2 linked regions of the Pseudovibrio sp. M1P-2-3 genome follow. The protein of the gene in region 2 interacts with the protein of the main gene of each other region in a pairwise test. Links are inferred from orthologs where the notes say so. Each region holds a gene or a part of one and is shown on either strand. Other genes may lie near its edges.

Region 1 (10,709 bases), 2.9 Mb from region 2 along the record:
CGGATATTCTTCGATATCCGTGTATTTCACCTTGAGTGGCATGCGATCTACCAAGAGCATAATAATACCGCCGAAAATGAGAGTGACACACACCAGAACCGGCGTTTCAAACAAAACTTCCTTAATAAAACTGTGCGCGAATACTCCAATTACAGCCGCTGGTAAAAAAGCGAGCAAAATACCTATTGTCAGGTGGCGGGATTTTGGATCGTGTGGCAAGCTTTTGGCAATATAAACAAGCCGATGGAAATAAACTGTCAAAATGGCTAGGATCGCTCCAAGTTGGATCAATACCTCGAAGGTCCGTCCCTCACTCATAAATCCAATAAAATGGCCAAGAAGTAGCAGGTGTCCCGTTGATGAAACCGGAAGAAATTCAGTTAGCCCTTCAACAAGGCCAAGAATTAGAGCCCCCACAATGCTTTCCGTATTCATAAATATTTTCTCCAGCAACGGGTGCTTAGCGAAGTTGTCCCCGTCTTTTTCGCTATTTTTATTTAGAATTGATAAATTAGCAGGAAAATATAACTAAAGCACAACCGTTTGGTTACAAGATCGGCTTTATCACAAGTATGCTCACACTTTACCACCACCCCTTTTCCCCAGCCTCTCGCTTTATCAGGCTTGCACTGGCTGAGTACAATGTTCCGTTCGAATGCAAAACCGAAGCCCCATGGGCCCGGCGGCAAGGCTTTCTTATGAAGAATCCGGCCGGCACCATCCCCGTCATTGAAGAAAATGACGATAACCCGGTTTGTGGTGCCAATGTAATTATGGAATATCTGGATGAGACGCGGGGCTATGCCATATCTGATAAGAGACTTCTGCCAGATCACCCTCTCACCCGCGCCGAGGTTCGTCGTCTTGTGAACTGGTTTTTAATCAAGTTCGAGCAGGAAGTAATTGGTCACCTTGTTCGCGAGAAAATCTATAAGCAGGAGATGCCAAACAGCCAAGGCGGAGGGCAGCCCAATTCGGATGCATTACGCGTTGCACGCAATAATATGGTTAACCATTTACGGTATATCGGCTATTTAGCTGCAACGAGAAAATGGTTAGCGGGCGAGAACATGAGTTTTGCAGATCTTGCCGCCGCTGCAATGTTATCCTGCGCGGATTATTTAGGTGAAGTGCCATGGGCAGAGGAAGAGAACGTGAAAAGCTGGTACGCTCGGGTGAAGTCTCGCCCAAGCTTTCGACCGCTTCTCTTGGAAAAGATGTTGGGAATGCCCCCGTCGGCGACCTACGCGGATCTGGATTTCTAAAACCCCGTCCCGATGTCGTCCTGACCGAAAAGCAGGCCAAACGCCTGAAAGACGATCTGATAACACGTGCCCGTAAGCTGGGCTTCGATGATGTTCGTATAACCACGGCAGATGCTATACCGCAGGCTGCTGCCCGCCTGAGGACCTATATCGACGCTGGCTATCACGCCTCTATGGAGTGGATGCCGGAGACCTATGAACGGCGCTCAGACCCTCGTAATCTATGGCCCGAAGCACGATCAATCATTACCCTTGCCATGAACTATGGCCCCGATGAAGACCCTATGGCCTTGCAAGACAAGAAAGACAAGGCTGCAATCTCCGTTTATGCCCGTAATCGCGATTACCACGACATTATCAAGGGACGTCTGAAGGAGCTGGGTAGTCTGCTTGCTTCAAAAGGCGCAGACATCAAAGTATTCATCGACACTGCCCCTGTCATGGAAAAGCCCATTGCCTATAGCGCCGGTTTGGGGTGGCAAGGAAAGCATACAAATCTGGTTTCCCGAAAACTCGGCTCGTGGTTTTTTATTGGCTCCATTTTCACAACACTGGATTTGCCGCTTGATGAGCCAGAGGTGGACCACTGCGGCAACTGTACCCGTTGCCTGAGCGCCTGCCCTACAGATGCCTTTCCCGCACCCTATCAGATTGATGGTGGCCGGTGCATTTCATATCTAACCATTGAACATCATGGCCCCATTCCCGATGAGTTCCGCAAGCCAATGGGAAATCGTATCTATGGCTGCGATGACTGTCTGGCGGCATGCCCTTGGAATAAGTTTGCCCAACTTGCCAGCGAAGCCAAACTGGTAGCCCGCGAAGACTTAAAGGAACCTCCCCTTTCCCAGTTGCTACAGCTGGACGACCCGTCCTTCCGAAAGTTTTTTTCCGGCTCCCCTGTGAAACGGGTGGGTAGAAACCGGTTTATTCGAAATGTATTGGTTGCAGCAGGCAATTCCGAAGATGCCAGTTTGCTTCCCCAGATCACAAACCTACTGGAAGACGATGACGAAGTCGTCAGAGGCGCAGCCGTATGGGCCTTTGCCCAACTCACGGAAGCCAGCCACTTTGCAAAGGTCAAAGCCTCTCAGATCCCGCAAGAACAAAGCGAGGATGTGAAAGCAGAATGGCACAAAGGCCAAAACAGTGAGGAGACAGGAAAGTGAGGCTAAATAGCCTCGCCGTCTCTATGAGGTAAAAGGAGAAAAAGCCTCTAGCACTTGTTCGTAAACTCTTTTCTTAAATGGAACGATCAAAGCGGGGAGATTCTGCGCCCTCTCCCATCTCCACTCAGAAAATTCCTGAAGATGTCCATCGGGGGGCGTTAGAATATTAATCTCATTATCTTCCCCTTCAAAACGCAAGGCAAACCATTTCTGGGTTTGACCTTTGAACTTTTTTCCGCGCTTTGAATTAAACTGGACTTCCGGTGGGAACTCGTAGTTGAACCATTCTGAGGCCTCAGCAAGCAAGGAGACGGAACGGACAGACGTTTCCTCATAGAGTTCTCGCTTGGCGGCTTCAAAAGGGTCCTCCCCTTCATCCAATCCCCCCTGTGGCATTTGCCATGCAAACTCATCGGGTACGGGTGTCTTGTCTCCAAAGCGCTTACCGGTCCACACCAATCCTTCCCGATTGATAAGCATAATCCCGACACAGGGGCGATAGGAGCGACTGTCAATTGTTGTCATGGAAACCTCGACTTCAACCATTAATGGCGGCGGAGACTGGGATGAGGGTAATTCCTCGTTCGCTCAGGGTTTTAACCCAGTTTTCAAGCACCTGCAATGTAAGCGGATAGGCCGAAGCACTTCCTATGGCGAGACCTTCCGTTCGGGATATTTTCTCTAGTTCCTGTAGCTGGCTTTTGATTGCTTCTATTTTTAGTTCCTGATCCAGAACCAGATTTGCCCCCACAAACGCCGTTTGGGTTTCTTGCGCTATAAGGCGACTTGATGTGGACGCAGAGCTTCCATCATCCATAAACATAAGCCCCCGCTTTTGAAGCTCCGTCAAAACCGGTTTCATCACTTCATCATCAACGAAGGTATCTTCACCAGAAGAGTTAATAAGCCCGATATAGTTGGATGTTCTGGACAAGGTCCAAGTCAGAAATTCCTGTCTTTCAGCAACAGAACTGGAAACATTGAAAGCTCTCCGGCCATCACCTGCGGATGTTCCCTTGGGCAACTGTAGAAGGACTTCATGCCCTTTCACTCTGGCCTGCTTCATCCAGCTGGACCCATTCACCGCCAGTGTAGATAATCCCAAAGAGACGTCCTGAGGCAACGCGCGAAGTGCCCGCGCACTCATTTCAGAGCTGAGACCAAGACCACTCACAATCAGCGCTATTCTTGGTCCTGTTAGAGTTATCCCCTCCGGCCTACGGGCGTAGGCATCGAGCGCACGTACACCATCCGAAGAGATTTTCGGTATTGGACCATGTTCACTCATCTCTATAAGGTTGGAAATAGGCTCATACACGCCTGTACCCGTTCCGAGCTGCCTTTGTAGAGACGCACTGTCTCTTGGCCCTAGACCTGGCTTAGAAGCCGCGCTCGGGTCCTTCTCGTTTAAGGGACCTTCATTTTGAAAGAGCAGTTTCTCCAGAGGGTAGAAACGATTTCCCACCACGCCTGCAAGCAAGATACATGAAATGATTGGGACTAAAAGAAAGGAGGAAGGCCACCGCCGTGTTTTCTCCTGACCAAGCGGTCTCGTTAGATCTTCTCCACGCATAGGTTCGGTCCCATTTAAAATGGTTAAATAAAAAAGGCACCTCCTTTTTACAAAGAGGTGCCTTAACAATTCGTTTTCCAGTTTAATTAGTTGGCATTAACCGCAGCTTGGTCAGTCACTGGCGGAAAGGCTGTATTGGTTTTATTCCCGCGCAGCAGATCCAAAGCCATATTCAGCTGAGTATCTTTTTCTTTTTCCTGCGGGATATAGGCCTGACTACCAGAACCTTCATCCCCTTCTTCAGCTTGCAGGTGACCACGAAGACCAGCTTCGCCTTTAGTCTCCACACGCCCTTTCAACTCTTCAGGGAGTTCTTGCAGGGTCACAATGTCAGGAGTGATCCCTTTTGCCTGAATAGAGTTACCCGATGGGGTGTAATAACGCGCTGTTGTCAAGCGAATGGCACCATTAGCACCAAGCGGGATAATTGTCTGCACAGACCCCTTACCGAAGGAGCGGGTTCCCAGAATGGTTGCGCGGCGATGATCTTGCAAGGCCCCAGCCACAATTTCAGAGGCTGAAGCAGAGCCACCATTCACCAGAATGATAACTGGCAGACCATTTGTCAGATCACCCTTACGCGCATTGAAACGCTGAGTCTCATCCGCATTTCGACCACGTGTTGAAACAATTTCACCCCGGTTCAGGAAGGAATCCGAAACTGCAATTGCCTGATCCAGAAGTCCTCCGGGATTGTTGCGAAGGTCTAGAATGAAGCCATTAATTTTGTCGGGACCGATTTCCTCGGTAAGTTCCTTAATGCCCTTTTCCAGTCCCTGCATGGTCTGTTCATTGAACTGGGTGATACGCAGGTATCCCACGTCCTCTTCTTTATTCCAGCGAACAGAACGGATTCGGATCACATCACGGGTAATGGTAATATCAACCGGCTCGTCAATATTTTGTCTGCGAACCTTGATTTCGATATCCGTATTGACCGGGCCACGCATTTTCTCCACTGCCTCATTGAGCGTCAGGCCCATTACCGCCTCGCCATTGAGGTGGGTAATCAGGTCTCCAGCCTGCACACCGGCCTTAAACGCCGGCGTATCATCAATCGGTGCCACAACCTTCACAAGGCCGTCTTCCATGGTCACTTCAATGCCAAGCCCGCCAAACTCACCGCGGGTTTGTACCTGCATATCGCGGAAGTTCTTGGGAGACAGGTAGCTGGAATGTGGATCCAGATTGGTCAGCATGCCATTGATAGCCGCTTCAACAAGATCCGCATCCTCTGGCTCTTCAACATAGTCGGAGCGTACACGCTCGAACACATCACCGAACAGGTTGAGCTGATTATACGTATCAGATGACGCAGCATACGCAGCGTCGGAAAATTTAAAGGGAACCTGTTGGTAGGTAACCATTGCCGCAGCACCCATTGCTACGCCAACCACTAAGAGCGATGCTTTCCGAATCATCCGCGAACCTTCTCAATATTTGACGTTGCCCACCATGATCGGGGATCAACTGCGGTACCGTCTTTCCTAAACTCTACATACAAAACTGGTAATTCCGAACTTAAATTAAGGTTCGCAGCACTTGCAAAGCGCTTATCCCCCATCTTGGCAATCGGCTCACCAGCTAAAACAAACTGACCAAGTTCTACACTAATTTGGTCCATTCCCGCTAGAACCACATGGTACCCATTGCCAGCATTTACAATTATGAGCTGGCCATAGGACCGGAATTCCCCCGCAAATGCCACCCAGCCATCAGTTGGAGACGTAATTTGCGCATTAGCTCTGGCCATATAGGTCTGCCCATTTGTACGGTTTCCAAAGCCGTCTGCAATCCCGAAGTCTTGCAATAACGTACCCGAAACCGGCAGAGGTAACATCCCTTTAGCATCACTGAACGAAATTTGCGGTTGCAAACGTCCCGGATCAGCAAACGGATCTCCACTCTTCCGCTTCTTCTCCCGCTCCAGTTCTGCCAATCTTGCAGCCTCGGCGGCCTTTTTGGCACTGCCGATCTGGCTTTCAAGAGTAACAAGTAGTTCTTTCAAAGAGGTTGCTTTTTTTGCCAATTCGGCTGCGCGTTTCTTTTCTTCTGCCAAAAGAGTATTGGTTTCCGCCTTTTGCCGCTGCTTTTCAGCCAACAGAATTTCCAGTTTCTCGCGCTCTTCTTCCAGCTCAACAGCCCCTCGGCGAATGCGCTTACGCTCTGTTTCAATGTCTTTACGCAATTGCTGCAGCCGAGCCAAATCGCTGGCCAGAGCCTCAGCCTCAAATTTCACTTCCGGTACAACCGCGTTGAGCAAAATAGCCGTACGCACTGCACCCAGAGCATCCTTGGGCCGAACGGCCAGAGCCGGAGGCGGGCTGTGCCCGATCCTCTGCAGCGCCACCAGAACTTCCGTAAGGGTTCCACGGCGTTCATGCAGAGATTTACGGACATTATTCTCATTGGTCCGATGGCGTAGCAACCGTGCTTCTGTGGCCGCCATCTTGTCTTCCAGCTGCTGCGTCCGCTGCCCAGTCTGAATAAGCTCGCTGTTTAACGCTTCCCTGTCCCGGTCAATCGCCCTGATCGTACGCTCAATCTCGGCCTTACGTTCCTCTGAAATGGAAATATTGTGCGTCAGCTCTGTCAGTTCTTTTTCATGGGCTTGCTTTTGTTGCTGTACATCCTCAAGCTTCAGGTCCCGTGACTCCGCCGCACCGGCACCCGGCACCAGCGCACAACTCACAGATAACGCAACAATCAGACTTCGTAGAGCCTTGGGAGAACAGCACAGCAAAGAGTTGTATTCCTGTAATCTAACAATCAATTAGAAGCGATAGTGCCCTCGCACTCTTAAGGAAGTGTCAACCATACTTCGCTCTTTGTGGCTTGCACGCGAAATATGCGGGATTTTGACAATTTTCCGGTGCATCCAAGGCATTATACACGATGATATGGATGCCCGGAAAGAATTGTAATTGCCCTATAAACCTGCTCTGCAAGCAAAATTCGAACCAGTTGATGAGGCCACGTCATAGCTCCCAACGCCAGTTTGATCTGAGCTTTTTCCAGAATATCTCTTCCATGGCCATCAGCACCGCCAATCACGAGGCAAAAGTCACCAATTCCCTGATCTAGTGATGAACTAATCTTTTGAGCAAAAGCCTCACTGCCCATCGACTTACCATGTTCATCCAGAACAACCACAGTTGCTCCGGCAGGAATAGCCTTGAGAAGGGCGGCAGCCTCTTCGGCCTTGCGATCCTGAGTGCGCGCTGCACGGCTCTCAGAAAGCTCGACGACCGAAACAGCCTTAACACCTAAAGAGCGGCCAGCCTTGCGCGCGCGCTCCAAATAGCGTTCACAAATATCTCTCTCTGCGCCGGCTTTCATTTTTCCGACGCAAGCAATCGTGATCCTCATATCGCCTCTGGGACTACAAAACCAAAATGCCCATAATCCCGCCGACAGGCTGGACTGGCATAAGCCCAATAAGCAGCCGAACGCCTTCAGCTGCACACAGGTGCTTTACTCAGCCTAGCCAATAAACTGGGTTGGCTCATCGCTCTCCATGGACCACATTTTCTCCACGTTATAGAAGCTGCGAACTTCAGGGCGGAAAATATGGACAATGGCATCGCCAATATCAACAAGAACCCAGTCACAATGGGGCAGACCCTCAACACGGGCATTCCCATAGCCAGCCTTTTTCAGGTCGCGCAGGAGGTAATCTGTCAACGCGCCCACATGTCTTTGTGAGCGGCCAGATGCAACCACCATGTAGTCGGCAAGTGCGGACTTACCTGTCAGGTCTAGTGAAACGATATCCTCGGCCTTGGATTCATCAAGGCAGTTCAGGATCAATTGAAGCACGCTATCCTCATCCTGAGGGGCCTGCTGCTGAAGGGCTGATGTCACCTGCCCTTCCTGTTCTACTGTCATGGTCAGCTGTGTAGCCTTTCGCCATGGTTAAAGTTAAGTGCGGTCTAAGCCGCGTCGGGTGTCTTTCAACTCAGAAATAAGCTGATCCCTCTCTTAAGATCACACTTCAAAGCCAAAATTTCAAGACGGTTTGTAAGAGTACATGCGTGAACTGTATCGTCTCAGTCACTGCGCTCCCTCAAAGAGCTAGAGGATGTATCATCCAATGGGCCATGAAGAAAGGTCCAAGCGGGTGCTTCTTCATTTTTTATTCTTCGAGCGTTCTGTTCAGGCACACGCGCGCCTGAATAAGTTATGCTCATGGGGGCAAAAAGGGGCGACAACGTGGCCCCCGGACGATTAACAACAATCACCGGCAAATTTTCAAGGATCTCTCGCCATTGGCGCCACCTGTGAAACTCCGCCAGATTGTCCCCCCCCATAATCCATAGGAACTTCAAATGGGGACGCCGCCTCTTCAATTCTGCAACCGTATGAGCGGTGAATGCGCTTCCAAGAGTTTTTTCATAGGCACACACACGCATTTTCGGATGCGACGCCAACTGGCGCACACGCGCCACACGTTCATCCAAACTAAGCAGTTCGCTATGATCTTTCAATGGATTGCCGGGAGACACCATCCACCAGACCTGATCTAGCCCAACCCGCTGCAATGCAGTGCGCGCAACCATCAGGTGCCCAGGGTGTGGAGGGTTGAAAGACCCTCCAAAAACACCAATGGTATTTCCAGCTTCTGCATGAGGCAGTCTTAGATAGTCGGGCATAGGTCCGTTTTTATGCGGTTTCGAAAATATCCAAAACCTTTGCGATTTACGGGCGTGTCTGGCCTTGGCCTCGCACAACATATTTAAAACTGGTGAGTTGCTCTACACCAACCGGCCCACGGGCATGCATTCTACCCGTAGCGATACCGATTTCCGCTCCCATGCCAAACTCACCACCATCAGCAAACTGGGTGGAAGCGTTGTTCAACACTATAGCAGAATCTACACGGGCAAAAAACTCATTAACAACCCGGGGGTCTTCCGCGATGATACAATCCGTATGATTTGAGCTGTAACGGGCAATATGCTCAATTGCATCTTCGGCGGATGAAACAATTCTTACAGATAAAATTGCATCAAGATACTCAGTGGACCAGTCTTCTTCACTCGCCGGTCGTACATTCTCGCACAAGGCGATAACTTCATCGTCCCCGCGCACTTCACAGCCCCTTGCCTGTACGGCGTCAATCATAGGGAGCAAATGGGTTGCGGCAATATCCTCATGCACGAGAAGTGTTTCCAAAGCTCCGCATACTCCGGTACGGCGCATTTTAGCATTTTCAACAATATCAACGGCTTTGTTTAAATCGGCTGATTTATCAACGTAGATATGTACCAAGCCTTCAAGGTGTGCGAACACAGGAACCCGCGCCTCTTCCTGCACACGAGCAACAAGGCTTTTGCCGCCACGTGGAACTATTACATCCACATTGCCATTCAGCCCTTTGAGCATTTCGCCAACAGCCGCCCTATCCTTCACAGGTACAATCTGAATTGCATCAATAGGAAGGCCAGCAGCTTCAAGGCCGGCCTGCAAGGCACGGTGAATAGCGCGGTTGGATTCAATGGTATCAGAACCACCGCGAAGGATAACAGGATTACCAGCTTTAAGGCACAAGGCCCCTGCATCAGCAGTGACATTTGGGCGGCTTTCATAAATCACCCCAATAACGCCAAGCGGTGTGCGAACACGCGAGATCTTCAGGCCGTTTGGCCGGTCCCAGCTGGCAATTGTAGAACCCACGGGGTCTTGAAGCTTGGCAATATCCTCAAGCGCCAAAGCAATCCCCTCAAGGCGTTCTTCATTGAGCGTTCCACGATCAAGATAGGCCGCGGTTTGACCATTGGCCCGCATGGCCGCGATATCCAGAGCGTTTGCCGCCAGAATCTCAGGAACGGAAGAGCGAATGGCCCGAGCCATTTCATGAAGAGCTTTGTCCTTTGCCGGTGTGGGAGCAACTGCCAACAAACGCGCTGCGGCACGGGCCTTTTCACCCATGGCATTCATCATTTGTGCAATTGTTTCACCAGTCATTGTCTTCATTTCCCTTGAATCTGTTTGGGTTTAAAAATCGGGCGGCAACAATGGCACACCCTTCTCAAAATGCAAGTCCTGTTTCTAGGTTTCAGTTCCCAGAACCAAATCATCCCGATGAACCATCTCGCTGCGTCCACCGTGTCCTAAAATAGTCTCTATTTCGCAGCTGTTGCGGCCAATAATAAGGACGGCCTCCGTGTAGTCATAGGCAACCAGACCACAGGCTAGATCATACCCCTTACCATCCAGAATACGAACTGCATCTCCGCGGGAGAACTCGCCCTCAATTCGTTCAATACCCGTGGGAAGCAGGCTGCGCCCTTTAAGCAAAGCCATTCTAGCGCCTTCATCCACATAAAGCGCGCCTTTGGGCTTCAAGCTCCCGCTAATCCACGCCTTGCGGGCATTCGCGGGTGTAGAGTGGGCTGGAAACCAAGTACAGCGCGCACCATTATCGATAGAACTCAAAGGGTTCAAGAGTTTACCCGATGCAATCACCATGCTTGTTCCAGCATTTTGTGCAATCTTGGCGGCATCAAGTTTTGTTTTCATACCACCGGAAGAGTAGGCAGTCCCGGACGATCCGCCCATTGCCTCCACTTCCCGAGTAATCCGGCGTACTTCCGGCAAAAAGACCGCATTCGGGTCTTTCTGGGGGGCAGCTGTGTAAAGGCCGTCAACATCGGACAGCAAAACCAGACAGTCGGAGCTTGCCATTGTGGCGACACGGGC
Region 2 (16,537 bases):
GGAAATGCTACTATTGCCTTTAACTGTAAGAGGCGAAGGGTGCACGCGAATTTTGGGCTGTATCATACCCATAGAACAACCGGGCTGGTTAGGGGCCCAGCCTTTAGTAACGAATAGCATTTCAAGTATGCAACTTATAAAGCCCGAAACCGCAAGAGTATGCATTGCTCAAAAACAAAAAACAGGTAAGCGGTTATGGAGAAAGAATCCCCCCATTTCCACGGGCCAAAATCCCTTTCCTCCTTCAGTAGGCCCCATCGCAACAAATCTGAAAATTAAACGCGTTGGCCATCTTCACGTTATTAATGGAGGGAAAAGCTAAAAGTTACATATCAATTCCGTTAGACTCTATTAACTTTAACCCAATAGCATCCTCCCCAAATCGATTATAGGAAAACGTTCGTTGTGCGTTTGTCGGTAAGGGCAGTAAACTATGACAAATCGGCATACAGCAGTTATCAAGAAGATCTCAGAACGTAGACCTGAAAGGCGCCGCTTCTCTCGTGTCAATGTTGACCTTCTTGGTCGTTGCATGATGCAAAACCGCCAAGAATACCCTTGTCAAATTAAAAACATGTCACCAGGTGGGGCCTATGTTTTAGCTCCTGTATCAGGCGAGGTTGATGATCGTGTCATCATCTACGTTGACCATATTGGAAGAGTTGAAGGCACCATTACCAGAATTTTTTCAGGGGGCTTCGCCTTAGAAATAAAGACAACTGAACGCAAACAGGACAAACTTGCTGGCATGCTTACTTGGCTGGCAAATAAAGAGCGTTTTAACTTACCGGAAGATAGACGTCACGAACGTTTCATTCCCAAGAACCCCTTCACCAGTCTTATTTTAGAAGATGGCACCAAGCACAAGTGCCGGATTTTGGATGTTTCACTTTCCGGTGCAGCTATAAAGACCTCTCTAAAACCCGAGCCAGGAACTTCCATAGGCATTGGGAAAATGAGAGCACGCGTCATCCGCCATACCGAGGATGGTATCGCGTTAGAGTTCGCAGTTATTCATAATCAAGATCTCTTGGAACAGCATTTAGGCGACTGATAGTCGCCTCGCCTTTAGTAGTTCTATGCAAAATAATAAACAATACAAATAAAAATTATAGAATCTTCTAGTAAAACTAAGTCACCCAGATTACCCCAAAATCAAAGTCAATAATTTACTGTAGAACTAACCTTTAGGGGAGGTATTACAGTGCTTAATATTAAACAACTAATTTTCTCCTTTCTAACTTTTTTTCTTCTAACAAGCTTGGTGAACGCTTCCCCGATTATTGGCCGATTTATGCCTATGCTAGGAGAAACCCCTCCCCCCATTGGTCATGTCAATTTCTGTATTGAAAACTCACATATATGCAACACAACGGTAAAGACCGCAAAAATAGTGGCTCTCACGCAAACCAAATGGAAACAACTACATTCCATTAACCGTCAAGTGAACCAGAAAATTGTCCCTGCCACTGATGAAAATCTCTTTAAGGTTCCTGAGTACTGGACTTACCCAACCTCTGGGGCTGGTGATTGCGAAGAATATGTCTTGGAAAAACAGCGCTCTCTTATAAAGCTAGGCTGGCCCGCAAGTGCGCTGCTCATAACCGTCGTCAAGGATACCAGTAATGATGGACATGCGGTTTTAGTAGTACGTACAGATCTTGGAGATCTGGTGCTGGATAATTTACTCGATCCGATATTGCCTTGGTATTCGACCCCTTACCGGTTTGTAAAACGCCAATCCAGCTATGACCCCGCCAAATGGAGTGCGATCTCAGATAGGCGTGTTACAACCGTGGCAACCATAGAAGACTAACGTAGCTATCACTCTGCAAAGATGCGCATTAATCCAAATGATGAACTTGCCTCGAAAATACCCCTAAAGTTCAGAGAGCCCGTCTTTATAGCGGCGCCAGTTATCGACATACCCTTGGGCTGAGCCTTCAAGAGTTTCTTTAATATCTTCAGGCAACGAGCGAATAACTTTCCCGGGAATCCCCACGACCAAGGAGAAATCTGGAATTTCTTTCCCTTCAGGAATAAGTGAGTTTGCACCGATTATACAATGGCGACCAACTTTCGCGCCATTTAGAATAGTAGCGCCCATACCAATCAAAGAGCCCTTCCCAATTTTACACCCGTGCAAAATTGCGTTATGGCCAACGGTCACCCCTTCGTCGATTTCAAGCGGGAATCCCATATCGGTATGCAAGACACATCCATCTTGAATGTTCGTTCGAGAACCAATTTGTAACGCCTCACGGTCGCCCCGCAAAATAGCGCCAAACCAAACACTGGCTTCCTCTCCGAGGATAACGTCGCCAATCAATGTAGCAGTTGGTGCCACCCAATACTGACCATTTTCTGGAAACGTCGGCTTTTTATCTCCAAGTTGATAACATTGCATGGTCACCTCCCCTTTTATCCTCTGGTTTCCCAAATTTCAGTAGTTACAATAGATTGACACAAAAAGGGCTCCAACTTGGAGCCCTTTTTAACAAAACTGAACCTTTAGAGGTCTTCAACGTCAATTTCCAGAATCGCCATCTGGAAGTTCCAGCAAAGGTCCTCATCTTCATCATCACGGAAGATAACGCCCAAGAACTCATCCGCCACATATACTTCGCAGGAGTCATCCTTGCGAGGGCGTGGCCGAACGCTAATACCGGGAGACTTGAACGTATTGCGCAGGTAGGTCTCCAGCTTCCGAATTTCGTCTGGCTTCACAGCCGTCTCCTTCTCATTCTCCAAATGTAATGGGCCCCAAACCTATAGAATTTTATGGTGCTGCCAAGCCCTTTTGACCCCATTATCCTTGTTTGTTTTGCGTTGTTTTTTCTTGACCTAGTGTTTGATCCATGGCTCTCGCGGGCTGATCACAGCCAGCCTCTCCTACAACCTTAGCCGGGACCCCGGCAACTGTCGTGCATGGTGCCACAGGTTTTAGAACTACGGAGCCTGCTGCTATGCGAGAACAGTGCCCCACTTCAATATTTCCTAAAATTTTGGCGCCAGCTCCCACCAGAACACCATGGCGAATTTTCGGGTGGCGATCACCGCTTTCTTTGCCAGTCCCCCCAAGAGTTACCCCCTGAAGAAGAGAGACATCATCCTCAACGACAGCCGTTTTGCCGATAACCAAACCGGTCCCGTGATCTATGAAAATTCCGAGTCCCATTGGAACTGCTGGGTGAATATCAGTCTGAAACACTTCCGAACTTCGACTTTGCAAATAGAAAGCAAAATCCTCACGCCCCTTTTTATAGAGCCAATGCGCTAAACGGTGCGTTTGCAGGGCGTGAAACCCTTTAAAATACAGCAAAGGCTCAAGGAGGCGTTCACAAGCGGGATCTCTGTCCAAAACCGCGGAAATATCAACCCGAAACGCATTAGAAATGAATGTATCATCATCCAGAGCTTCTCTGTAGGTCTGGCGGATAAGAGAGGACGATACAACAATATGCCCTAAACGATCTGCCAGACGGTGAACTATGGCATCCTCAAGAGTGTCATGATGCAAGACAGTCTCATAGACAAACGAGGCCAAAGCCGGCTCGTTTTTAGCCATTTTTTCAGCCTCAAGCCTGACACGCTGCCAAACAGGATCGTGCATCGCCAGTCTGGTCGCTTTTTTTGTTGGCTGTGTCATGCAGGGCACCTCCGTGAACACATTTATGGTTCCTAGCTGCATAACATAGGAACTTTTCTACTCTAACCAAGAGAACACCCATAAAACTTACGAGTGTCAACCTGTTGACCTACATTTGCAGGGAACACAGGGCATTCTAGACCGGTCCCATTTAGGTCAAATACTAAAAGGGACTTAATTGCAATTTTGCAAAAAGCTAAGCACACCCTGTTTAAAAACTTTGTCTCCAACAGCAACCATATGGTCCCTGTTCGGGATCGCAAGAACTTGCGCACTCTGCATCAAGTCTGCCAGAGCTTGAGGATCTCCGGCCACTTCATCCTTGGTACCCACTGCAATAAGCGCTGGCGCTGAAATGCCCGCAATATCCTGTTCCGATATTTTTTTCCGAGCAGATTGCATACAAGCTGCAAGAGCTAAGCGGTCCGACTTTGTTTGTTCTGCAAACGCTCTGAAGGCCCGCCCAGTTTTATTACTTACATCTTGAAGACGTTCAGCTAAGAGAGCTTCAATAATTGGCTCTGGTGATCCCACTCCGCTGATCAAGCCGTATCCCATTCCACCAAAAACAAGCGAACGCACGCGTTCGGGTTGGGCAAGGGCGCAAAATGCACAAATTCGAGTTCCCATTGAATAGCCCATAAAATCAACTTTTTCCAATTGCAGGAACTCAACCAAATCCAGAACATCCTGTGCCATTAAAGGAGCACCATAATCTTCCGCACTATAGAATTTATGACTTTCTCCATGGCCGCGATTGTCAATTGCGATAACACGGCGGCCACTTTTGACCAAAAGATCCACCCAGCCTGTGTACTCCCAGTTTACATTTTTGTTGGATGCAAAACCGTGCACCAAAATAATTGGGTCACCTTCCCCTTGATCAAGATATGCGAACGGGATTCCATTATTGTCAAAAACTGGCATGCTCTTCTAACTCGTACTTGGTAGGGAAAGAATTATCGGCGTGAAGATAGTGTCAAAAAACTAAGGAAGAAAGTCAGAATATATTTTTTCAACGCAGTTCCCGAGGAAATTTAAGGAATTCAATCAAAGCCCCATTGCATTGAGAGGAAAGAGCACTCAAAACCATATTCACGAGACAACCAGCTTTTCAAATAACCGTAACCAGATTTTGAATGCTTACGATTCTCAAATAACAACAAGTACCATATTAGCAATTTTGGGAGATTATGACTTATGGCTGAAGGCAGCACTCCACACTTTCATAACAATAGCGGTCAGGAGAGTATTGTAATCGGTGCGAAAGAATTCATGTGCATTGGGTCCAAACCTCCTTTTGATCACCCCCATATTTTTCTCGATATGGGCTCTGAAAAAGAAATTGTATGCCCTTACTGCTCAACCCTTTATAAGTATGATAGCAACCTAAATAGGGATCAATCCGACCCAGCCGACAGTCTCTGGACACCGGCTACAAGCTAAACAGACCGGTTGTTCCATCAGGCCGACACCGGAAGTACCGAGAAAGGCTAGGATGCAAAAGAAAATTGCGATTGCCGGCGCGGGCGTTGCCGGCATGACCTGCGCCCTCTTCCTTGCGCAGCAAGGCTATGAAATAGATATTTTTGAAGCCGCTCCTGAACTTTCCGAGGTTGGAGCCGGCTTGCAATTGTCCGCCAATGCCTGCCACTGTCTAGCAGAACTTGGCCTTTTATCCAAATTGCAAGCTGTCGCCACTATGCCCAGCGCAATTAACATTTCCTCCGGAAAAAACGGCAAGCTCATTGCCAAAGTCCCCCTAGGCCAAGCAGCCGAAGACAAATACGGGGCACCCTATCTGGTTATTCACAGAGCAGATTTACAGTCGATTTTAAAAGACGCGGTACTCGCCTCACCCACAATTCAGTTGCACTTGGGCTATAAACTGGACACTGCAGATATAGCACCCGAGGGACTGCACCTTAAGTTCAAAAACCAAGGGTCACAGACACAAGCCTACGCGCTATTAGTCGGGGCAGATGGTGTCTGGTCTAAAACCCGCACAAATATTCTCGGGCTTCCTCCTGCGTCCACAACCGGACGAGTTGCATATAGGGCCACGGTTCCCAGTAGGGATATTCCTGAGGAGTTGATGCAAACCACCGGCTTGTGGATGGCAGAGCGTTCTCATCTCGTACACTATCCTGTAAAAAGCGCTCGGGAATTTAATCTGGTTTGTGTAACTTTGGAAGACTGGACTTCGGAGAATTGGTCACACCCAGCAACCCCTGAAGATGTTGAAAAACATTTTTGCAGGTGGCACCCAACCCCTCGGAAAATTATCGGGAAGGCTACATCTTGGACGCGTTGGGCACTATGTGGAACCGACCCGACACTTCCTTGGGTTAAAGGGCCTGTTGCTCTTGTGGGCGATGCTGCCCATGCGATGCTACCTTTTATGGCTCAAGGAGCCGGAATGGCCATTGAAGATGTTGCAATTCTCAGCAAGGTTATTGAGAAATACGGGGCACTTCCAAAGTCTTTGGCAAAGTATGAGCAGCTAAGACGAAGCCGTGTTGAAAAAGTAGTTACGCAAGCCCAAAATAATGGCCGAGTTTACCATATGGGTTTCCCAACAGACATAGCTCGAAATTTGATCATGAGGCATACAACTCCAGAAAAGCTGCTGGGGCGTTTTGATTGGGTTTATGAGTGGAAACCTGACAGCATTGCAGTTTAAGGTAATTTACCAAGGTCTAGGCCGATTTTTTCAAGTTTGGGTGTTTTAAAGATGGAAAATGAGCAAATACATGTCGTTACTGCCGCAATTCTTGTAATTGGCGATGAAATCCTATCCGGCCGGACAAAAGATCAAAATATCGGCTATATAGCCTCGCACCTCACTGAGTGGGGGATCGACTTGAAAGAAGTGCGCATTGTACCCGATGAAGAAGACAGGATAGTGGAGGCCGTCAATGCCTTAAGAACCCGATATACTTATGTCTTCACATCTGGAGGTATTGGGCCTACCCACGATGATATTACAGCAGAATCAATAGCAAAAGCTTTCGGTGTCCCTGTCCATAAACACCCCAAAGCAATGGCCGCAATGGAAGCCCATTACCCGAAAGGGGAATTTAGCGAAGCACGGCAACGAATGGCCCGAGTACCTTTGGGTGCGGACCTAATTGACAATAAAATATCTATTGCTCCGGGTTTTATTATGGAAAACGTCCATGTCATGGCAGGTGTTCCCAAAATCATGCAGGCAATGATGCAAGCTTTGGCCCCATCTCTTGAACGGGGAACAAAGATTATTTCACAATCCGTAGACCTTCCCAGACCAGAAAGTTCCATTGCTTTGCAGCTCCAACAGCTGCAACATGACCACCCTCAAGCTATGATTGGGTCATACCCACAGGTAAAAGATGGTAAATTTTCCACACAGATAGTTGTACGAGCCCGCAAACTTGATGTACTTCAAAGTGCACTGACCGATGTTCGTGCTGCAGTGGACGCAGCCATGAAACGAAATTCCTAGAGGACGGACTATGCACCACGACCCACAATCTAAAGCCTTCCCAGTTTCCTGGGATCAGTTCCATAGAGACTGCCGCGCTCTTGTATGGCGTCTGGCAGAAAAAGGCCCTTTCCATACTATCGTCTGTATTACGCGCGGGGGGCTGGTTCCTGCTGGTATCATCGCCAGAGAAATGGGCGTACGGACAATTGAGACTGTTTGCATCGCTTCCTACCATGATTACGACGAGCAGGGAAAACTCGACGTTATCAAGCCGATTAGTCCGAACCTTATTGAGGATGGAGGAGAGGGTGTCCTCATAATAGACGATCTCGTTGATACTGGCAAAACAGCCAAGGTTGTTCGGGAAATGCTACCTAAGGCTCACCTTGCCACCATCTATGCAAAGCCTAAAGGCCGTGAGATGGCGGATACGATTGTAACCGAGCTCTCTCAGGATACTTGGGTGTACTTCCCTTGGGATATGGGTTGGCAGTTCCAGCCACCAATTAATAAAGATACCTTGGGCTAACTACATCTCGGTATTTTCAGCGGCCCACGAGCCGTTCTCGTAACTCAAGATCATTGAGCGCAAGATTCAGAGCTATACTCTGTTCTTGCGCTTTTTCTTTCTGCACCCTTTATCGTCTGCTAAGGCATGTAGGACAACGGGCCAACAAGTCTCTGCCTCCAGATCTAGAGTACATCGCGTTCATGCGTATTCACGCTTTGTGCTCTAACTTATTCATTTTGAGCGAATTCCTGTCGTTTGACTGAACCCAGTCAAACGGAACGCGCTTGTCTTATGCTTTTTAGTGTCTTCTGCGAATATAGGCCAATGGCCACCGTATTGAGTCGGGAGGGCAGTGGCGGTGGTCGGATCGGGACGCGCTAGGTCACAAGGGACCGTTTTAGAGTATGATCGGCCACCGTCTTCGCAACAGGCCTGAACGGATACGCAGCAGCCCAAAGCTCTGCACGACAAGCATAGGATACTTGCGAAGATGTCTGAGGTTACCATTGGTGTCGATATTTCGAAAGACCATCTTGATGTGTACTGCCTGCCGGATGAGCAGAGCAAGCAGTTTACCAATACAGCTGCAGGGTACAGACAGTTAAAAAGCTGGCTGAAAGGCCTGCCTGTCGCTCGAATTATTTTTGAACCCACAGGTTCTTATCACGGCGCTTTTGAGTTGGCATTGTCGGGTTCCTATCCTCTGAGCAAAGTTAACCCATGGCAAGCACGCCGGTTTGCACAGGCCAAAGGCAAGAGGGCGAAGACGGACCGGATTGATGCGCGCCTGCTGGCCCAAATGGGGCAGGATTTCCAGTTGGAACCAGACAAGCCAGTCGATGCAAGCCTATGTCATCTCAAAGAGATACGCGTTGCACGTCAAGCTCTTGTAAAAGAAGCCACGCAACTGGAGAACCGGTTGAAAACACAACGGGTGAACCTGGTTCGCAAACAGACACAGCAACGCCTGAAACTCGTGCGAAAGCAATTGGAGGCCCTTAACGCCGAAACTCAAAAGCAAATTGAGCAGAGCCCTCAAAGGGCGCGGGCAGCAAAGATTTTACACTCTATTCCCGGGCTGGGACAGGTCGCCGTCGCGGCGCTGGTGATTGAAATGCCAGAGCTTGGACAATTATCCCGTAAACAGGCCGCTGCTCTGGCGGGGCTGGCCCCCATGACCCGCCAGTCAGGACGCTGGCGGGGCGCTGCTTTTATTCAAGCAGGGCGCAAGCCGGTACGCGATGCACTCTACATGCCTGCCGTTGTTGCCAGCCGTTATAATCCAGACCTGAAAGCCAAATACAACCAGATGCGAGCGGCTGGTAAGCCTCCCAAAATCGCCATAATAGCTCTCATGCGTAAGCTAATCGAACTGGCAAACGCTCTCATAAAAGCGGACCGGCAATGGCAACCAAAAACGGCTTGACCAAGACGGATACTCTAAAAGCGAACAGCTCCGACTTTCTCGGCCTTGATTGATTGGGGAGTAATCGAGCATTGCAATGCATAGAACTCCACTCCCTTCTCTCGAGCTAAATCAAAGGCCTGTCCATATTTGGGGTCTATGTCCCGGGCAATAGTCACTATGTCACAATCATCCCGTTGTATCAGATACACCATAGCAGATCGGTGCCCCTGATCAATCATATCACACAGCTCAGCAAGGTGCTTTGCACCTCGAGCTGTAATGCTATCAGGAAACTCTGAAACAGCGCTGCTTCGAGCTAGCGTGACATTTTTCACTTCAACGTAAACACTCTGACCAGCCAGATCCTCAAGAAGTATATCGATACGAGAGTTCTTTCCGTATTTAACCTCACGCCTTAAACTTTTATATCCACTCAGCTGTGTAATAAGGTTGGTTTCCAGCGCCTCCTCTACCAACCTATTTGGTCTGGAGGTGTTAATCCCAACCATTGCACCGTCTATTTCCAAAAGCTCCCATGAGTACTTGAGTTTTCGTTTCGGATTATCTGATCTGGAGAGCCAGACACGGATCCCCTCCTCACACAACCCCATCATAGAACCGGAATTTGCGCAATGAGCCGTTACAACTTCCCCAGTCTCATCCAATATAACATCAGCGAGAAAACGCTTATAGCGTTTGACCAGCCTGCCCGTTACGAGCGTACTTTCAAAAATCATGATTGTCTTTCGTGAGAGTTAAAAACTCTAGCGTGACCAGAAGTCTGGATCCAGCAAGATAATAACAGTAAACAGCTCCAGCCGTCCAAGAAGCATCGCGGCACTGAGGATCCACTTAACCGCATCCGGTAATGGGCCAAAATTCCCTGAAGGGCCAATAGTCGTTCCCAATCCTGGCCCTACATTGCCAACCGACGTGGCCGCAGCGGAAACCGCAGTCACCAGATCAAGGTTAAAGGCGGATAATACGAGGGTAAGGAGCCCGACTGTACCTAAATAAACGACAAGAAACGCGAGAACAGAAAAAGTCAACTCTGGCGTCAGCCGTGTACTGCCATAGCTTTCCGAGATGACACGATTAGGCCGAACCATTCGGCGCATGTGTGCTTTTACAGTTCCAAAAAACACTAGGAAACGGAAAATTTTAATTCCACCAGTTGTTGATCCCGTACACCCGCCAACAAACTTTAAAAGAAGCGCAAGCCCAATAACCGGAGCTCCCCACGCCGTATAATCACCCATAGCGTAGCCGGTCCCAGTAATAACCGAAACCACATTAAATGCGGCCTGAAGAAGGGCCTGTGAGAACTCAGCTTGCCCCGAAACCCCGAGATAGATTGTAAGAGCCATTGTAATAAGCAATAGAAACACAAGGAATGCCCTGACTTGCGGATCCCGCCAAAGCACTAAGGGCTGCCCCCTGAGACCTTGAATTACAAGTACAAATGGCAGCGATCCTACAATCATGAAAAGAACGGCAATCCACCCAGTGACAGGGTTTTTGAAAAACCCAAAAGATGAATCATGTGTCGAGTATCCACCGGTCGCGATAGTTGTCAGAGCATGATTGAACGCATCAAATAAGGACATACCTGAAGCCCAGTAGGCAACGAGGCACAAGCTGGTCAAAAACAAATAGGTAAGACCGATCAAGCGAATCAACTCGATTGATCGGCCTACAATCTTCTCACTATGATCCGAGCTTTCAGTTTGAAACAGCTGCATTCCGCCAATTTTCAGGAATGGCAACAAGACAATAGCCATAACGACAATACCGACGCCCCCCATCCACTGCATCAAAGAACGCCAAACCAAAAGCCCAGGAGGCAGGGAGTCCAAACCTGTCAGAACTGTAGAACCCGTGGTTGTAAATCCTGATACCGCTTCAAATGCGGCATCAACATATGCAACGCCCAACCATAGGAATGGTAAAGCTCCAAAGGCAGGTAGGGAAATCCAGGAAAGTGTCGTTAACAAAAATGTTTGACGGGTATCCAGCCCTGCTTCAAGGGCGCTGCCCATTGCAACGATCAACAGTAGTCCCAGCAAGCCAACCACTAAAGACGAAAGCACAAAGGCTTGCCAGTCAGCATTACGGGCGGCAACATCGACAATTGCGGGAATGAGCATTGCTGCGGCCAAACCAACATAAAGGTATCCCAGAACACTTAAAACTGGCCGAAAAGAAATCAAATTATAGTCTCTGTGTAAGCAAAAAAGAAAGAAAAAGGTTCCCAATTGGGAATGTACTAAGGAGCCACTATGCGGCTGGCGTGGAAACTCGCAAGTGTTATCACAGTAAAGTGGGTCAGTTTTACCCTAGCTCTCCACAGCATTTCACCCTTCATATTTTATAGCTCACTAGAGCGATATGCCGTATCTCGGATAGGGCTTTGATAAATTCCCTTCATTTACAACTCATTATTGCCTGTTTTCACAGCGCTTATCTCCAAAATTCAGGATCCAATAGGATCAATACCGTGAACAGTTCCAGTCTCCCCAGTAACATTGCACCCGAAAGAACCCATTTTGCACCTAAAGGGATATCTGCAAAAGTTCCTGCTGGCCCAACAATCGGCCCAAGCCCCGGCCCGACATTACCGATAGCTGTTGCAGCGGCACTCAAAGCCGTCACAAGATCAAGATTAAAACCTGTCAAAACTACCGTAACAATGCCCACAGTACTTAAATAGACAACTAAAAATGCTAGAACAGAAAAAGCAAGGTCGGGGGTTACATTGGTTTCCCCATACCGAATAACGACCACCTGATCCGGTCTGATCATTTGCTTCATATTCGCGCGTACTGTGCCGAAAAACACAATAAACCGAAATGTTTTGATCCCACCCGAAGTTGACCCAGTACACCCACCGAAGAAGGTCAGCATCATAATAACCCCGATAATAAGCGGACCCCAGTTCGTATAATCTCCCAGACCAAAGCCAGTTGTTGTTACCACTGATGTGACAACAAACATTGACTCCAAGAATGCTTCTTTAAATGGAACTTCGTTGTTTAGGCCCAGATAAATACAAACGCCCATCGAGAACAATAATAGAATTGCCATGAATGTCACAACCTGAGGGTCTTGTAAGAGGACCTTGGGTGAGCGCCGCACCGCTTTGATCATCAAGACAAAAGGAAGGCCGGAGGCAATCATGAAAATAATACCGAAGAAAACAGCAGCTTGGCTCTCAAAATACGCGAATGATTTATCGTGGGTAGAAAATCCACCTGATGAGAGTGTTGTCAAAGCATGGTTGAGTGCATCGAACCACGACATTCCAGAAAGATGATAGAGTAGAGTACACAAGGTCGTAAGAACCACATAGAGCCCCATAACCCAACGCACAAGGTCAGTGGTTCGGCTAACAATCTTCTCACTTTTATCAGAGCTTTCTGTTCTGAAAAGCTGCATTCCCCCTATTCTCAAAAGGGGTAAAAGCAGACTTGCCATCACAATAATTCCTACCCCGCCAATCCATTGCGTTAAAGAGCGCCAGAGCAGCAGACCCGGAGGCATGGAATCCAACCCCATCAAGACTGTCGACCCAGTCGTTGTAAAGCCGGAAACACTTTCAAAAAAAGCATTATGGAACCCCACCCCTAAACCAAGAAATGGGAGAGCACCGAATGCAGGGATTGTAATCCACGCAGACGCGGTTATCAAAAATGCTTGTCGCGAATTGATGCTCTCAATCTTGTATCCGCCCATAGCGACGGAAAGTAAGAGCCCAATCATACCTATGATTATCGAAGAGAAAGCAAATGCCAACCAATCCGGATTGTTGGCAAGTAGATCCCACATGAGTGGTATAAGCAGAAGGAGCGCCAAAGCAATGTAGGCAAATCCAAGCACGCGAAGCACTGGGGCAACGAGCTTCATCAAACTAATTTCTTTCTTTTAAGCCTTGTTGATTATCTGACTGCTTTATGCGAAATTTCACGATAGCAAGAGAGCGATGCAAACTCCGTTAATTTCCTTGAAAAGCCGTCCTACATAACAGTCAAAGATAACCCTCTTTAAAATAATCTACTGATACTCATTCTGCTTTATAGGAATATGCCAAGGGCATGAAGAGAGGAATAGTGTTTACAAAAAGCCTTTTTATTCATCGTGTCATTAAAAATTCAATTTTCTTTTGAGAACTTTCAACTTTAAGTATACACAAAGATTCATTACTTAAAGAGAAAGAAATCGTTGTAAACGATATAAACACATCTATGGACTACCTTAAAATAAAGTCATATTTTAAGGGTAGAAAATATGAAACTTGCTTTGGGCATCTTCTCTTTATTGGTGGTCGCTGGCCTTACTGCTTGTAATCAAGACAGTGGCAAGCTGGCACTCGGCATGCTTGAGAGGGACCGTGTAGCTCTGTCTGCTACAGCCAGTGAAATTATTATTGCCCTGCCGGTAAAAAAGGGGAGCTATGTAAAGAAAGGGACTGTTCTGGTGCAGCTGGATGCTTCGCAGCAGCAAGCGGAACTTGACCGTCTAGCCGCAGAAGTTGCCAGAGCACAAGCGAGTTTAGACAAAGAAAAATCCGGCCCTCGCGCGGAAGATATCACACAAGCTAGAGCTCAAGTCGCCACAGATAAAGCACTCCTTTCCGAATCCCAATTGGCGTATAACCGCTATAAAGACTTAATGAAAAGTGGCACCGCCAGTGAATCCCAATACGATAAAGTTTTTACCGCTCGTGCAGTTGCACAAGCAGTGCTTGAAAAGAACCAATCCAGGTTAGATGAACTTTTGGCCGGAAATCGGGAAGAGGATATTCGTATTGCCCAAGCAGACTTGATGATTGCAAAGGCATCGCTAGCAAACCAACAAAGTAAACTCTCAGACTTGACAGTAAAAGCCTCCAGAGATGGTTGGCTTGACAGCCTTCCATGGAATCTTGGTGAACGAGTGACACAAGGCAGCCCTGTGGCAATATTACTTGCTGGAGCAGCACCTTACGCAAGAGTGTATGTTCCTGAGCCGTCCCGAGTAAAAGTTAAGCAGGGGGATAAACTTCAGATAAAAATTGATGGTTTAGACAGTACGTATGAAGGGACTGTAAGTTGGATTAGTTCTGACCCATCTTTTACACCGTATTACGGCTTAAACCAGCAAGACAGAACAAGATTGATGTATCTTGCAGAAATACAACTTCCCGAGAGTGCTTCCGATCTACCAAACGGAATTCCAGTGCAGGTCATACTCCCATGAACAAAAATAATGGTGTTGACCCCGTCATCATTGCAAAAGGCATGAGTAAGATGTTTGGCAACTTTCGCGCTGTCGATAACGTGAACCTTGAGATAAATGCGGGGACTATCTATGGTTTTTTGGGGCCAAATGGCTGCGGAAAAACAACAACAATGCGGATGTTGACAGGCCTTCTCACTCCAAGTGAGGGCACAGTAGGTGTCCTAGGCCTTTCTGTACCAAAAGATGCCGCTGAGCTACGCTATAAAATCGGCTATATGACACAGACATTCTCCCTCTATCGCGATATGACCATTTTAGAGAATCTAGATTTTGTCGCAGATATCTATGGGATGGCCAGAAAACAGAAAAAACAACGAATCTCAGAGATAATCGATCGCTATAAGCTAGGAGAAATTGCTCACCGTTTCTCTGGACAACTGAGCGGTGGGCAAAGACAAAGACTTGCTCTTGCCGCCTCGGTTTTGCATTCACCAAAACTATTATTTCTAGATGAGCCCACCTCTGCAGTGGATCCGGAAACACGGCGTGATTTTTGGGAACAACTATTTGATCTTAGCGATGCCGGAACCAGTATCATTGTTTCGACCCATTTTATGGATGAAGCAGAAAGGTGTCATAAAATTGCGATTTTGGATGCAGGAAAAAAGCGAGCGGATGGCACACCTGATGGCCTGATGGAGGCTATGGATACAACAGTACTGGAGGTAGAGGGAGCCGGTTTAAGAAAAATGCGGGAAGACTTAACCCACATACCTGAAATTACATCAGCCGCGCAAATTGGATCTAGGCTGCGTGTTTTGGTCACCAAAGAAGTTGAGACACCTGATAAGTGGTTGCAACATCTTCCCCAGACAAGAGAAGCAACACGAATTGAAATAGTTCGTCCAAATCTTGAGGATGTATTTGTTACCAGTACGGGAAGTGGACGCCAATGAAGTCCCTACGCCGTATTAAAGCAATTTTATGGAAGGAAGTCGTTCAGTTACGCCGCGACCGAATTACTTTTGCCATGATTATTTTGATACCTCTCATTCAGTTGGCTCTCTTTGGATATTCCATAAATACAAATATAAGAAATATTCCAGTTGGCATTTTAGACTTTAGCCATTCAGAATTAGGGCAAATTCTGGAACAAATACTAGAAGCCACCGACGTTGTTGAGTTTACACAACACTATACTTCCATTCCCGAAGCACAAAAAGGAATTCAATCGGGTGAGGTTCGTGCCGTTTTAATTCTACCATCTGATCTTGCGCAACGACTTGCGAGGAGTCCAAGTGTCGGATTAGGACTGCCACCATCCACAAATCAGGAAACAAGTAGACCCGTCGGGCAATGGATCGTAGATGGTTCAGACACAACAATAGCCGGAGCGATTAAAAGCTTCAGGAATATGCCTCTTACAGAATTACTTAAGCAACCTCCAAATCGAAACACAGCCACTTTCGAAGTGGCCCTATTTTATAACCCTGAGCAAAGATCAGCAATAAATATTGTACCGGGCCTCGTTGGCGTTATTCTTACAATGACCATGATTATGTTTACTTCGGCCGCAATTGTACGGGAGAGTGAACGGGGAAATATGGAAATGCTCATTAATACCCCCGTCTGGTCATTAGAATTAATGATCGGCAAAATTATCCCATACATATTTATCGGTCTATTGCAGGCCATAATTATATTGGCACTGGGGCATTTCTTATTCGGAGTCCCTTTTGGGTCCAAATGGATAAGCCTGCTCGGCGGTACACTTTTATTCATTGGTTCATGCTTATCGCTGGGTCTAGTTCTGTCTACTATTGCAACTAACCAACTTCAAGCAATGCAAATGACAGTCTTTATCCTTCTGCCATCTATTTTGCTATCCGGTTTCATGTTCCCCTTTGAAGGCATGCCAGTCATCGCCCAATACATTTCAGAGCTTCTTCCAGCCACTCACTTCATGCGGATCATCCGTGGCATTGTTTTACGTGATGCAACTCTCGCGGAAATGCAAAACGACATGATTTGGCTCATCGCATTCTTCGTAATTGGAATTTTGGTTGCGGCTCTCAGGTTCAAAAAACGTTTGGATTAGCAGTTTACTCGCTTTAACTTGATCAAGTTATCCATCAAAACAACTCTAAACATCAGATAGGTAGGGCATTCTTTACATAGCTTTTAGCAAATTAGCCCAAGAGAGTTATCCTAAACTCTACCTTTCCTTTTTTGCTACAATGCCACATCAAAGTTATGCATGTTTCTTAGCTTGGCCACGACACAATA

What was found.
Region 1: the proteins of sfsA (region 2) and P6574_RS18025 interact in binary tests that used the Escherichia coli proteins (3 or more experiments, as listed by UniProt). The link is inferred for Pseudovibrio sp. M1P-2-3 from one-to-one orthologs.

The regions. Positions count from the first base shown.
Region 1 is NZ_JARRCW010000001.1:4,104,618-4,115,326, forward strand. What follows is about bases 7,845-10,709. They hold P6574_RS18025 (glutamate-5-semialdehyde dehydrogenase), read right to left. Parts: upstream 9,984-10,709; coding sequence 8,706-9,983; downstream 7,845-8,705. Other genes in these bases: rsfS (ribosome silencing factor), read right to left, coding at 7,845-7,895; P6574_RS18020 (nicotinate-nucleotide adenylyltransferase), read right to left, coding at 8,057-8,659; proB (glutamate 5-kinase), read right to left, coding at 10,059-10,709. Outside these bases: P6574_RS17975 (undecaprenyl-diphosphate phosphatase), read right to left, coding at 1-435; P6574_RS17980 (glutathione S-transferase family protein), read left to right, coding at 573-1,265; tRNA epoxyqueuosine(34) reductase QueG, read left to right, coding at 1,286-2,434; P6574_RS17990 (RNA pyrophosphohydrolase), read right to left, coding at 2,456-2,980; P6574_RS17995 (divergent polysaccharide deacetylase family protein), read right to left, coding at 2,973-4,007; P6574_RS18000 (S41 family peptidase), read right to left, coding at 4,094-5,428; P6574_RS18005 (murein hydrolase activator EnvC family protein), read right to left, coding at 5,425-6,750; 23S rRNA (pseudouridine(1915)-N(3))-methyltransferase RlmH, read right to left, coding at 6,894-7,376; more of rsfS, read right to left, coding at 7,491-7,844. UniProt on the Escherichia coli protein: Catalyzes the NADPH-dependent reduction of L-glutamate 5-phosphate into L-glutamate 5-semialdehyde and phosphate. The product spontaneously undergoes cyclization to form 1-pyrroline-5-carboxylate.
Region 2 is NZ_JARRCW010000001.1:1,192,094-1,208,630, reverse strand. Bases 7,920-10,825 are described here. They hold sfsA (DNA/RNA nuclease SfsA), read right to left. Parts: upstream 9,772-10,825; coding sequence 9,067-9,771; downstream 7,920-9,066. Other genes in these bases: P6574_RS05325 (TrkH family potassium uptake protein), read right to left, coding at 9,799-10,825; P6574_RS05335 (IS110 family RNA-guided transposase), read left to right, coding at 8,117-9,052. In the rest of the region: P6574_RS05390 (PAS domain-containing protein), read left to right, coding at 1-322; P6574_RS05385 (PilZ domain-containing protein), read left to right, coding at 434-1,054; P6574_RS05380 (transglutaminase-like cysteine peptidase), read left to right, coding at 1,295-1,816; P6574_RS05375 (gamma carbonic anhydrase family protein), read right to left, coding at 1,880-2,407; P6574_RS05370 (DUF3126 family protein), read right to left, coding at 2,512-2,727; cysE (serine O-acetyltransferase), read right to left, coding at 2,810-3,649; P6574_RS05360 (alpha/beta fold hydrolase), read right to left, coding at 3,824-4,576; P6574_RS05355 (zinc-finger domain-containing protein), read left to right, coding at 4,850-5,095; P6574_RS05350 (FAD-dependent monooxygenase), read left to right, coding at 5,148-6,332; P6574_RS05345 (competence/damage-inducible protein A), read left to right, coding at 6,384-7,133; gpt (xanthine phosphoribosyltransferase), read left to right, coding at 7,144-7,644; more of P6574_RS05325, read right to left, coding at 10,826-11,244; P6574_RS05320 (TrkH family potassium uptake protein), read right to left, coding at 11,495-12,937; P6574_RS05315 (HlyD family secretion protein), read left to right, coding at 13,331-14,269; P6574_RS22065 (ATP-binding protein DrrA1-3 family domain-containing protein), read left to right, coding at 14,866-15,207; P6574_RS05305 (ABC transporter permease), read left to right, coding at 15,204-16,349. UniProt on the Escherichia coli protein: Binds to DNA non-specifically. Could be a regulatory factor involved in maltose metabolism.